DNA from 3 places in the Bacillus sp. FSL K6-0138 genome. Region 2 is predicted to be linked to each of the others. Evidence: predicted binding sites of a transcription regulator. Region 2 holds the regulator's gene; each other region holds the start of a gene.
What was found. The regulator NrdR, encoded in region 2, represses ribonucleotide reductase genes. The targets are predictions, from matches to a motif close to AACACNATATATNGTGTT.
Positions count from the first base shown of each region.

Region 1: a site for NrdR is predicted at 2,560-2,577, ahead of MHB78_RS21605 (anaerobic ribonucleoside triphosphate reductase). Genes of this name have one in related genera too.
Region 3: a site for NrdR is predicted at 2,678-2,695, ahead of nrdI (class Ib ribonucleoside-diphosphate reductase assembly flavoprotein NrdI). Genes of this name have one in related genera too.

Region 1 is NZ_CP150286.1:4,108,284-4,112,482, reverse strand. Features, by position in the region: gene MHB78_RS21620 (sugar kinase) at 1-742, shown strand, start outside; gene MHB78_RS21615 (bifunctional 4-hydroxy-2-oxoglutarate aldolase/2-dehydro-3-deoxy-phosphogluconate aldolase) at 748-1,359, shown strand; gene kdgT (2-keto-3-deoxygluconate transporter) at 1,435-2,418, shown strand; gene MHB78_RS21605 (anaerobic ribonucleoside triphosphate reductase) at 2,595-4,199, shown strand, end outside.
Region 2 is NZ_CP150286.1:1,370,371-1,374,569, forward strand. Features, by position in the region: gene MHB78_RS07485 (glyceraldehyde-3-phosphate dehydrogenase) at 1-867, shown strand, start outside; gene speD (adenosylmethionine decarboxylase) at 1,094-1,480, shown strand; gene MHB78_RS07495 (hypothetical protein) at 1,649-2,032, shown strand; gene nrdR (transcriptional regulator NrdR) at 2,058-2,516, shown strand; gene MHB78_RS07505 (replication initiation and membrane attachment family protein) at 2,635-4,041, shown strand; gene dnaI (primosomal protein DnaI) at 4,063-4,199, shown strand, end outside.
Region 3 is NZ_CP150286.1:2,535,582-2,539,780, forward strand. Features, by position in the region: gene nrdF (class 1b ribonucleoside-diphosphate reductase subunit beta) at 1-155, opposite strand, end outside; gene nrdE (class 1b ribonucleoside-diphosphate reductase subunit alpha) at 176-2,278, opposite strand; gene nrdI (class Ib ribonucleoside-diphosphate reductase assembly flavoprotein NrdI) at 2,235-2,630, opposite strand; gene MHB78_RS13435 (hypothetical protein) at 2,879-3,091, opposite strand; gene hfq (RNA chaperone Hfq) at 3,242-3,463, opposite strand; gene miaA (tRNA (adenosine(37)-N6)-dimethylallyltransferase MiaA) at 3,504-4,199, opposite strand, start outside.

The DNA.
Region 1 (4,199 bases), 1.9 Mb from region 2:
GGTCGACATTTCGGAAGTCAAACGCACGGCGGGAAGGCAGACGGGGATACTGCTCAAGTCTAAAGTTGTAAGCGGTGATCCTGATGTGACGTATTACCGAAAAGGATCTGCCGCAAGCACGATGAGCGTGTTCGACTATCCCGGGGACTATTTTAAACAGGCGAAGCATATGCACATCACAGGCATACCCCCGGCATTGTCAAAAGATATGAGGGAATTCACATGCCATGCCGTCAAACACATGAAGCAAGAGGGGAAAACCATTTCATTTGATCCGAATCTCCGCTTCCAGCTTTGGCCTGATCAGGAGACGATGATTCATACGATCAATGAGATCGCCGCCATGGCCGATTGGTTCCTTCCGGGGATCAGCGAGGGGAAGCTTCTTACCGGTCTAAGCACCCCTGAAGAAATCGCGGAATTCTATTTGAATCAGGGAGTCGGGCTTACAGTCGTCAAGCTCGGAAAAGAAGGGGCCTATTACCGGACGGAGGAAAAAAGCGGCTATGTACCGGGATTTGAAGTTGATCGAGTGGTAGACACCGTTGGTGCGGGAGACGGCTTTGCTGTCGGCATCATCAGCGGTCTTTTGGACCGGCTCCCAATCGAGGAAGCGGTACAGAGAGCGAATGCCATTGGAGCGCTTGCGGTCATGGCCCCGGGGGATATGGATGGCCTCCCGTCAAGAGAACGGTTGAACGGGTTTTTGACAGAGATGGAAAATCAAAAAATAGGAGGTTGACTTTGATGGAAATGTCCATGATCGAAAAAACGCAGGAACAGCTTGCAGATGCCGGTCTGATTGCGGTGATTCGCGCCAAGGATGCGGAGGCTGCCGAAGCTGTCATTCATCGCCTCATTGACAAAGGCATCACTGCGATTGAAGTCACATACACGACTCCGGGAGCGTCCAATTTGATCGAAAAGTTCGCCAAAATCGACGGTCTTCTTGTGGGAGCGGGCACGGTCATCAACGCGGATCAGGCGCGGGAAGCTGCAGATGCAGGGGCAAAGTTTATCGTCAGCCCCGGGTTTTCAGGAGAGCTGGCCGATGATATTGCCTCATTGCATACGTTCTTTATCCCTGGAGTTATCACGCCGAGCGAAATTATGGAAGCGGTGTCAAAGGGGTTTCGCATTTTAAAGCTGTTTCCCGGCGGCACATCCGGCGTCTCCTATATGAAAAATCTCGCCGGTCCATTCCCGGATATTCGTTTTATTCCGACCGGCGGCATTCATCCCGGAGATGTCGAAAAATGGCTTGACGCCGGAGCGCTGGCCGTAGGGGTCGGAAGTCAGCTTGATAAAGCGTCAGAAGAAGACCTTCAGCGCATTTTTAAAAGGACCAAACAAAAATAACGATATGCCGCAGCGTCATCATGATTCAAGATCAATAGCTTTGTTTTGTCATTAACTGAGATGGGAGAAAAAATGATGAAAATTAAAGCAACGATTGAACGCGTGCCGGGGGGCATGATGATTATTCCGCTGTTTTTGGGGGCGGCGCTGAATACGTTTGCTCCGGGCACGGCAGATTTTTTCGGAGGATTTACAGGTGCCTTGATTACAGGAACGCTGCCGATTCTAGGAGTATTTATTTTTTGCGTGGGGGCAACCATCGATTTTCGTTCTTCCGGCTATATCGCCAGAAAAGGGTTGACCCTCTTGATTGGCAAGGTGGGCTTTGCCGCTTTGCTTGGACTGATCGCCGCACAGTTCATTCCTGACGAAGGGATTCAATCGGGATTTTTCGCGGGCTTGTCCGTACTTGCAATTGTAGCGGTCATGAATGAAACGAACGGCGGGCTGTATTTGGCGCTGATGAACCATTTAGGCCGCAAGGAAGACGCCGGGGCCTTTGCCTTTATCAGCACGGAGTCGGGACCGTTTATGACGATGGTCACGTTCGGGGTCACGGGTCTCGCGGCATTTCCGTGGGAGACGCTCGCCGCCACCGTCATTCCGTTTTTGATCGGCTGCATACTCGGGAATCTTGACCATGAGCTGCGAGATTTATTCAGCAAAGTCGTTCCGGCAATCATTCCGTTTTTTGCATTTTCGCTGGGGAATACGCTCGACTTTAGAATGCTCATCAAATCCGGTATCTTAGGCATTGTTGTCGGCGTGTCAGTCGTTATCCTGTCCGGAGCCTCCCTTTATTTGCTTGACCGTTTCATCGCCAGGGGAGACGGCGTGGCCGGAGTGGCGGCATCATCAACGGCAGGTGCGGCAGTCGCCGTTCCGTATGCCTTAGCAGATGCAAACCCGGTCTTCGCTCCGGTGGCTGAGTCGGCTACGGCGATCATCGCGACAAGCGTCATCGTCACCTCCCTTCTGACGCCGCTTGCAACGATTTGGATCGAAAAACGGGTCAAACAAAGAAAACCTCCAAAACAGATCACCATTGACTATAAATAAATCGTCCGGCTGAAAGCGCCGCGGAACATTCCGTTCTGCAGCGCTTTTTTTTCGGCCTTTTCGGGGAACGTCACGAAATTGCCAAAATTAAAGAATGAAATTTGTGCTAACATCAATATGTAGTGTTTTTTATTTAAAAGAAACACAATATATGCTGTTTGATGGGAGAGGGAACGATGACACCTGGCGATAAAGAGCAAGGGTTAGTGCAATTAACGGAAACATTTCATGATATTGTAGGCTATGGAGATCACGATATTATGCAGGAAAACGCAAATGTCGACGGCCGTTCGCCGATGGGGCAGATGAGCCGGTTTGCGTCAGAGAGCGCAAGGCACTATGCGCTTCATTATTTGATGGCGCCGGAAATTAAAGAAGCAGTCGATGACAATTTTCTGTATCCGCACGATTTGGATTTTATGGCCAGCGGAACGACGACCTGCTGCCAGATCCCTTTGGGACAGCTTCTGAACGGCGGGTTTCATACGGGGCACGGCTCACTCAGGGAACCGAAAGACATCATGAGCGCGCTGTCTTTGGCTTCGATTATTTTTCAATCCAACCAAAATATGCAGCATGGCGGCCAGTCGTTTCCGATGTTTGACTATGACTTGGCGCCTTACGTCCGCAAAACGTTTGAAAAACACGTAAACAGGCTCAAAGGGTATCCGGCAGCATTAACCGAAGAGGAGATCACGGCAATCGCCTGGCAGGAAACGGACAATGCCACATACCAGGCCTGTGAAGCGTTCATACATAATGCCAACAGCATGCATTCGAGAGGGGGCGGACAAGTTCCTTTCGTTTCGATTAATTACGGAACTGACACATCAAAGGAAGGCCGCATGCTGATCAAGAACATTCTTAAGGCGACAAAAGCCGGACTCGGCAAGGGTGAGACGCCTATTTTTCCGATTCAAATTTTCAAGATGAAAGAAGGAATCAATGTTCACGAGACAGATCAAAACTACGATTTGTACCGGCTGGCTTTGGAAACGAGCGCCGAACGGCTGTTTCCAAACTTCAGCTTTATCGATTCTCCAGTGAACGAACCGTTTTATGACGGAACGCCTGAAAGCGAAATTGCCTATATGGGATGCAGAACCCGCGTCATGTCCAACATCAATGGGAAAGAAAACAGCATCGGACGGGGAAATCTGTCTTTTACCTCAATCAACATTGTGAAAATTGCCCTGCTGAGTGAAAGCGTCGAGCAGTTTTTCGAACACTTGAGCCGCTATCTCGATTTAACCATTAAGCAATTGCTGGAGAGGTACGCTTTTCAATGCAAAAAACGAGCAAACGATTTTAAATTTCTGTATTCACAAGGCATCTGGCATGAAAGTGAAAGGCTGGAGCCTGATGACACGCTTGAAGACGTCCTCAAGCACGGGACGCTCAGCATCGGATTTATCGGACTGGCTGAGGCTTTGACCGCCTTGACGGGCAAACATCACGGAGAGAGCGATGAAGCGTTCGAATTAGGCAAAAGAATCGTCCAATTTATGAGAGACAAGGCTGATGAAGCAACGGAGAAGCACAAGCTTAACTTTTCGCTGATCGCGACCCCTGCCGAAGGGCTGTCAGGAAAATTCGTCAAAAAAGACAGAATCCAATTCGGATCCATCAAAAATGTAACAGACCGGGTGTACTACACCAACTCGTTTCATATTCCCGTTCACTACAAACTGACGGCGATCGAAAAGATCAGAAAAGAAGCGCCTTTCCACATGATGTGCAACGGCGGGCACATCAGCTATATCGAACTCGACGGAGATCCG
Region 2 (4,199 bases):
CGGTATGAGCCCGATGTGAAAGCTTGCGGCGATCATCTTTTGGTAAACGGCAAAAAGGTGCTGCTGACGAGCCAGAGGGATCCGAAGCTGCTTCCGTGGGCAGAGCATGAAATCGATATCGTCGTTGAAGCAACCGGGAAGTTTAACTCGAAAGAAAAAGCTGAAGCTCATATTGAAGCGGGAGCGAAAAAGGTGATTTTAACGGCGCCCGGAAAAAATGAGGACATTACGATCGTCATGGGCGTTAATGAAGGGGACTTTGATGCTGAGCGCCATGCGATCATCTCGAACGCGTCCTGTACGACGAATTGCCTGGCGCCCGTTGCAAAAGTGCTTGATGATGCGTTTGGAATTGAAAACGGCCTTGTCACGACCGTACACGCCTTTACAAACGATCAAAAAAATATCGATAATCCGCACAAAGACCTGCGGAGAGCGCGCGCCTGCGGTTCTTCGATCATTCCGACGACCACCGGAGCAGCAAAAGCGCTGTCGCTCGTCATGCCTCATTTAAAAGGACGAATGCACGGCCTTGCTTTGCGGGTGCCTGTTCCAAACGTTTCTCTCGTTGATCTTGTAGCGGATTTAAAAAGCGATGTAACCGCCGAGGACATCAATGAGGCGTTCCGTATGGCGGCAGCGGGTTCCATGGCCGGAATTATCGATGTATGCGATGAGCCGCTCGTGTCTTCGGACTTTAATACAAATCCGTTTTCTGCGGTCATTGACAGCCTGTCAACGATGGTGCTCGAAAACAGGAAAATGAAAGTGCTTGCATGGTATGACAATGAATGGGGATATTCGTGCAGGGTCGTCGATCTCATCAGATACGTTGCGTCGAGAATGAAACATCCATCAGCTGTATAAAATAAAAGCATGGACGGATAAAAATAAAAAACCCCTTAACCATCAAAACCGCCTTGCAAAAAATATTCAAACAAAGTATACTATTTTTCGTGAACTTCTAGTCGTGAGCGCTTCGGCATTACTTAAAGGGTTAGGACCTCTCCGGACTAACTTTCCCCCGTGGTAAATGACCGGTTTAGTTGCTTGGAAATTCACTTTTTAATTCTTGTTAAGGGGGGGCCATGCTATGGAAACAATGGGGCGTCACGTCATCTCCGAACTGTGGGGATGCGATTTTGATAAGCTGAATGACATGGATTTTATTGAAAAAACGTTCGTAAATGCTGCACTGAAATCAGGTGCTGAGGTGCGGGAGGTTGCGTTTCATAAGTTTGCGCCTCAAGGTGTAAGCGGGGTTGTCATTATTTCTGAATCTCATCTGACCATCCACAGCTTTCCTGAACACGGATATGCCAGCATTGATGTTTATACTTGCGGAGATTTAGATCCGAACATTGCTGCGGATTACATCGCAGAAGAATTAAGAGCGGAAACAAGAGAGAATATCGAAATACCAAGAGGCATGGGGCCTGTACAGATCAAGCAGGCAAAAGCCAAAGCACAGGCGCTTTAATGCCTTTTAAGAGGAGCCGGATGAAAAAGCGAAAACCGCTTTTTAGATCCGCTCCTTTTTCATTTCCTGCAAAATGTCGCCCGTATTCTTTTGCCATTTTGTTTTCTCTTGGAAATAGAGAGTTTTTTTAATAAAATATAGAGAAGAAAGGCAAAGGGGATATGGCGTATGAGCGTTTTCCAAAAGGTTCAGGGATTTTTTTCGACCCATGCCGAAACATCCGACCATCATCATTTGGACGAGCTGAGGAGCCGTTACTATAAAGCGACTGCAAAACAGGCCCTGGAAGCCGTAGCAGAAGTGCTGGACGGAATGGGCGGCTGCACCGTCACTTCGGTGTCGGAAGAAAGAGGGGAAATAAGCGCAGAGATTACAAAGCCGAAAAAGGCTTTTTTGGTGGCGACTGTCGTATCGATCCGCCCTTTTGAGACAGCGGTAGATTTTAATGTATCGACGGAAACGGTTATGCCGACTGATTTTGGATACAGCCGCAGCATGGTTTCGTCGGTTTATCGGGAATTGGACCGAAAGCTGGCTCCTGCTGTAAAATGAAACAACTGAATAGGGAGCTGAAAAAATGAAATGTCCAGCGTGTCAGCATAATGGGACGAGGGTTTTGGACTCCCGTCCCGTTGATGAAAGCAGATCGATTCGCAGAAGACGCGAATGCGAATCTTGCAGTTACAGGTTTACAACATTTGAAAAGGTGGAAGAAATTCCGCTGATCGTCGTTAAAAAAGAAGGAATCCGTGAAGAATTCAGCCGGGAGAAGATGCTCCGCGGCTTGATCAAAGCGTGCGAAAAGCGGCCTGTCGCTTTAAAGCAGCTTGAAGATATTTGCTTTGAAATCGAAAAAGAGCTTAGAAACCAAGGCGTTTCAGAAGTGAAAAGCGAGAATATCGGCGAAATGGTGATGGACCGCCTGGCGAAAATCGATGAGGTCGCATACGTCAGATTTGCGTCGGTTTACCGCCAGTTTAAGGATATCAACGTATTTATCGAGGAACTGAAAGATTTAATAAAGAAAGAACGGTAAAGAGCTGAAAACTTGATCCAGCTCTTTTCTCATGACAAAAATCGCGGGCGGATGACATCCTGCCCGAAAAAAGGTGTAAAATGAGGACAAGAAACAAATTGGAAGGTTGACAATCGATATGAGTAATTACTGGAAAGATTTGCTTCCCGTTGATCCTTACGTCGTCAAGAGCCACGGGCTGCTTCAGGATTTGGACCGGCAAATTGTCACCCTTTTGTATCAGCCTTTGATCGGGTCTTTCTCGCTCAGCCTGTTTTTTACGCTCTGGGGAGAGCTTGAGCAAAACAGGATATGGGGGAACAGCTCGACCCACAGGCAGCTGATGGGGACGATGCAGGCCAGCCTGAAAACGATTCACGCCGAAAAAGAAAAACTTGAGGGAATCGGACTGCTGAAGACATATGTAAAAGAAACGGAGCAGGAACGCTTATTTATATACGAATTGATCGCGCCGCTCAGACCGGACGAGTTCTTTCAGGACGGAATGCTGAATGTGTTTTTGTACAACCGTGTCGGAAAAGCGCGGTTCCAGCAGCTGAAAGATTATTTTTCTCATCCGTCAGTGCCTGAAGAGGCGCGTGATGTCACGCGCTCGTTCAACGAAGTCTTTGCAGCCGTGCAGCCGAGCGAATGGAAGCTTTCGGATGATATGGCGGACGCTATGAAGCTTTCGGATGACCGGGAATATACAAAAGAGGGGCAAAGCAAACCGGTCGCGGTGACAGACGACGCGTTTGATTTTCAGCTGTTTCTGGCAGGGCTGTCCGAAACGCTGATTCCAAGAAAGGCGCTGACCGGCCAAGTAAAAGAAACGATTAAAAAACTTGCTTTTCTCTACGGAATCGAGCCGCTCGATATGCAGAACGTCGTCATGTCAGCCGTTGACGAACATGATATGATCACGACAGAAGCGCTGAGGAAAGCGGCGAGCGACTGGTATCAGATCGAAAGAAACGGCCTGCTGCCCGAGCTTGTCGACAAGGTTCAGCCGCTCAGGCTGCGCGAGCATACGAATGAACAGCCGGCGTCAAAGGAAGAAACGTTGATCGCCCTTTTGGAACAGGTGTCTCCGAGAAAACTGCTTCAGGATATCGCCGGAGGGGCGGAGCCTTCCAAAGCCGATTTAAAAATCATCGAAGAAATCATGCTTGACCAAAAGCTTGAGCCGGGCGTCATCAATGTCCTGATTTATTATGTCATGCTCCGGACCGATATGAAGCTTTCGAAAAACTACATTCAAAAAATCGCTTCCCACTGGGCAAGAAAAAAAGTGAAGACGGTAAGGGAAGCGATGAAGCTCGCAAAAGAAGAAAACCGTCAATATCTCGAATGGGCGCAAGGAAAGAAAAAGCAGGGGAATAAAAAAGTCATCAGGGAAGAGAAGCTGCCGGATTGGCTGCAAAACGAGGCGGCCGAAGCACTGCCTAAGGATGAGCAGACTGCGGCAAGCAAGGAAGATTTTGAATTGCAAAAGCAAAAGCTGCTCGAAGAAGTAAAAAAACTGAGAAACCATTCCGCCCTTTAAAAAGTGAGGTGAACAAGAGGTATGGAGCCGATTAAACGAGCTTTACAAGGCGTGACGACAAGGCCTGATTTCCAAAAGCGCCTTGAGGATATGAAGAAAAAAGTCCTTTCCGACCATGATGTTCAGGAATTTCTGAAAACGCACCGGACGGAAGTGGA
Region 3 (4,199 bases), 1.2 Mb from region 2:
TGCTCGTTTTGGCCCAAGTACTTCCATGTGAGGAGATCGCCGTTTAGGGCGATTTCCTCCGGAAGCCAGAACTGTTTTACATTTTGGTTGTAAAACATCTGGGTAAAATCGTCTTCATGCTTCGACCAGTTTGCTGCGTCATATATTTTCGTCACTTTCTCATACTCTCCTTTAATCAAACGACACAAGAAAGGCAGCTTTCTTGCCCTGTATCCTTCGTTCTTGCATAGTAAAGTGTTTTGATGCCTTTGTGATGGGCATAAAGATCGATCCGGTTCAGATCGCGTGTCGTCATGGTATCTTTCAGGAACAATGTAAAGCTTATGCCTTGGTCCACGTGCTGCTGGATCGTCGCAATCATGTCCACAACCTTAAACATATCCATATCGTACGCTTCTTTGTAGTAGAACCAGTTGTTCGGCGCAAGTCCAGGCATTGGATAGTATGTTTTCGAATTGCCGTACGTCCTTTCTTCAATCCGCTCCATAATCGGCATCACGGACGCTGTGCTTGACTGCACGTATGAAATGGAGCCGGTCGGCGCGATGCACAGTCTGTAGCTGTGGTACAAGCCGTGCTCTGCAACAAATTCCTTCAGCCGTTTCCAGTCTTCTTTCGTCGGGATGTGCATGCCTTCAAATAGCTTGGCAATTTTCTCGAATTTAGGCGTGAAGTCCTGCGTGATATACTTCTCGAAGTATTCTCCCGTCGCGTATGCGGAACCTTCATATTGATGGAACGTCTCCCCTTTTTGCTTGGCGATCTCTGCCGAACGTTCAATAGAGTAGAAGTTCATCATCATAAAGAAGGTGTTCGCAAAATCTCTCGCTTCTTCGCTCTCATAGGCGATGCCGTTCTGCGCCAAATATCCGTGAAGGTTCATCGCACCGAGGCCGATGGATTTCATCGCTTTGTTCGCTTTGCGGACAGCCGGCGCATTCGTGATATTCGTCGTTTCTGAGACGTGCGTCAATGAATCGGTCGCAAGCTTGACCGTTTGTTCAAGCGATTTGTTTTTCATGACATTCAGGATGTTTAACGATCCCAGGTTGCAGGAGATATCCAGACCGATTTCGTCTTCTTGGCCGTAATCGGTGTAAGACGAAACTTGGGAAGCCTGAAGCACTTCCGAACAAAGGTTGGAGAATTTAACCTTTGACAGATGGTTATTCGCGTGAACTTTGTTGACGTTATCCTGGAACATGATGTACGGATACCCGGATTCCGATCTTAAAATCGCCAGCTTTTCCAGCATTTTGCGCGGGTTTATTTTTTCCTTTTTGACCCTCGGGTCTTCCACTAAACGGTCGTACATCTCGTTCATGTCCATTTCGTCCAAATGCTCGCCGTACGCTTTATAGACGGTGTGCGGATAGAAGACGTAAGCTGCTTTATCCTCTCTCGCCAGCTCGATGAATTTATCGGGAATGACGACGCCGATGGATAATGTTTTCACCCTGACATCCTCGTCTGCCGAAATTTTCTTCGTATCAAGGAAATCGTTGATGTCGCGGTGGAAAATGTTTAAGTATGCCGCTCCTGAACCTTGTCTCTGTCCCATTTGATCTGCATAGCGGAACGCGTTGTCGAGCAGCTTCATCACGCCGACAACCCCTTTTGTCGCATTTTCGACGTCTTTGATGGCTTCGCCTTTCGCACGCAATTTTGAAAGGTTGAGGGACACGCCTCCGCCAAGCTTGGAAAGCTGCATCGAAATATCCACGGCTCTGGAAATGTCGTTTAACGAATCGTTGACTTCAAGGAGAAAACAGCTGACAAGCTCGCCGCGGCGTTTGCGGCCGGCATTTAAGAACGTCGGCGTGCTCGGCTGATATTCCTGATTGATCATCATTCTGACGAACTCTTTCGCTTTCTCCTTATCGCCGTTTGCGAAGAATAAGGCGACAATGGAAATCCGGTCTTCATAGCGCTCCAGAATTTTTTTCTTATCGTTCGTTTTCAGCGCATAATCGTTGTAAAACTTAAAAGCGCTCATAAATGACGGGAATCTGAATTTTTTTGCGTATGCCTCTTTGAACACTTCTTTGATTTCTTCAAATGTGTACCGGCTTAAAAATTCTTCTTCATAATAATCATTTTTGATTAAGTAGTCGATTTTTTCTTTCAGATCATGGAAAAACACCGTATTTTGGTTGATATAATCAACAAAATAGCTATGTACCGCTTCTTTATCTTTATCAAATTGGAATTTCCCGTCTTTTTGAATCATGATCTCATTGTTTAACTGGATCCATTTTGGCACTTGATTTTCTGACAACTCTTTCTACCTCCTGAGTAAACAGTTCAACGTCTTTGGCCGTCCCGCTGAGTTCAAATTTGTGGAGAATCGGAACTTGATACTGTCTCGATATTTTTTCTGCGCTCCTCGCAAAATTATCTCCCCAATTTCTGTTTCCGCTCGCCGCAACCCCGAGTAAGAGATGGGCGTTTTTTTCAAGAAACATCTCAGTTGTTTTCGGAACTTCTCCAAACCCTGTCGTGTACGTGATCAAAATAAACGGCTCGTCTAAATACTCGTCTGCGCTGACTTTCCGTTTATTCCGAAACGGCGTTTTATCTACAAAGCGCTGAACATTCCCCGTCTTTGAATCAAATACGATTTGAATCATCATTATCACGACCTATTAAAATTGTTCCCGAGTCTCTCAACTCGCCTTACACAATATATAGTATACTATCATTCAGAAAAACACAATATATTGATACGCAAGTCGAGAAAGTTCACAATTTGCTCCAAGCTGAGGAGCCGCAGGCCAAAGAAATATGAGTAGAATGAGAGCTGACGCTCACCCTACTCATCAAACCGAAATCTATCATAACACGAAAAAAATTGAGTTAGTAGACTAGACTTTTTCACTTATTTTTTGTAAGCGTCGCAACACTTGTTCTCGCATACTTCTTTAATATCGGCTTCGATTCCGAGTTCTTCAAGCACGGATTTAACGGCCGTCAGGATGGATGCCTCGCGGATCAGCTCTTTTCCGTTTACAAGAATGCTTGTGCCGTATTCGTAGCAGGACTCGTCTTCACACGTTTCTTCCCAATGGTTGATGACAATTTTAGGTTTCATTGTACGCTCATTCCTTTGCATTTAAAAACTTATGTGTTAACCAATACCTAGTTTATCGATTCGCGGCTGCTTTGTAAATTTGTATGCATCGCGCCGCCCGGACATAAAAAAGACCATGCAGGGGGCATGGTCTTTCGAAGCCGCGAATCCTTATTCGAGTTCAAGCTGGACGTTTTTTTGCGGTGCAAATGTTGAAATGGCATGCTTGTATATGAGCTGCTGCTTTCCTTCTGTCTCAAGCAATACTGTGAAATTGTCAAATCCTTTTACCTGTCCGCGCAGTTGAAATCCATTGAGTAAAAAGACCGTGACAAATGTATTTTCTTTACGGATCTGATTCAAAAACTGATCTTGAATATTTATCGATTTCATATTCTGGTCCTCCTTGTTTCTCTATAACATATTGTTTCGATTAAAGTTCGAGCTTTCCTGCTATATAAGCGAAAATTTCCTGTTTTTTCTGCTCAATTTTGACAGGGGGCGTCATATCAAACCAGGCGACGTCCATTTTGTTCCTGAACCACGTCAGCTGCCGTTTGGCATAGCGTCTTGAGTTTCGCTTTAAAGTCTCAACTGCAGCCTCAAGCGGCTCCCTGCCCTCAAGATATGCATAAAGCTCTTTGTAGCCGATCGCCTGAACAGACTGGCAGTCTCTGACCTTTTCATCATAGAGCTGCTTCACTTCTTCCAAAAGCCCATCGTCCATCATCTGGTCGACCCGCCTGTTAATTCTGTCGTAAAGCGCTTCGCGGTCCATCGTTAACCCGATGAGGGCCGCATTGTACAAAGGTTCTCTTTTCTGTCCTTCCATATGTTCAGTCATCGTTTTTCCGGAGGTATGTAGAATTTCTAGCGCTCTGATGACCCTGCGCGTGTTGTTTGGGTGAATCGCTTTCGCCGATTCCGGGTCGCGCTCTGACAGCAGGCCGTACACATAATCTGATCCTTTTTGTGACGCGATATTCTCCATTTCCGCCCGGAAAGCGGGATCGCTTGCTTCATCCGTAAATGAATAGTCATAAAGCACAGATTGAATGTACAGCCCGGTTCCGCCTACGATCATCGGCAGCTTCCCGCGGCTTTCGATTTCAGACATTTTCTCCCTGAC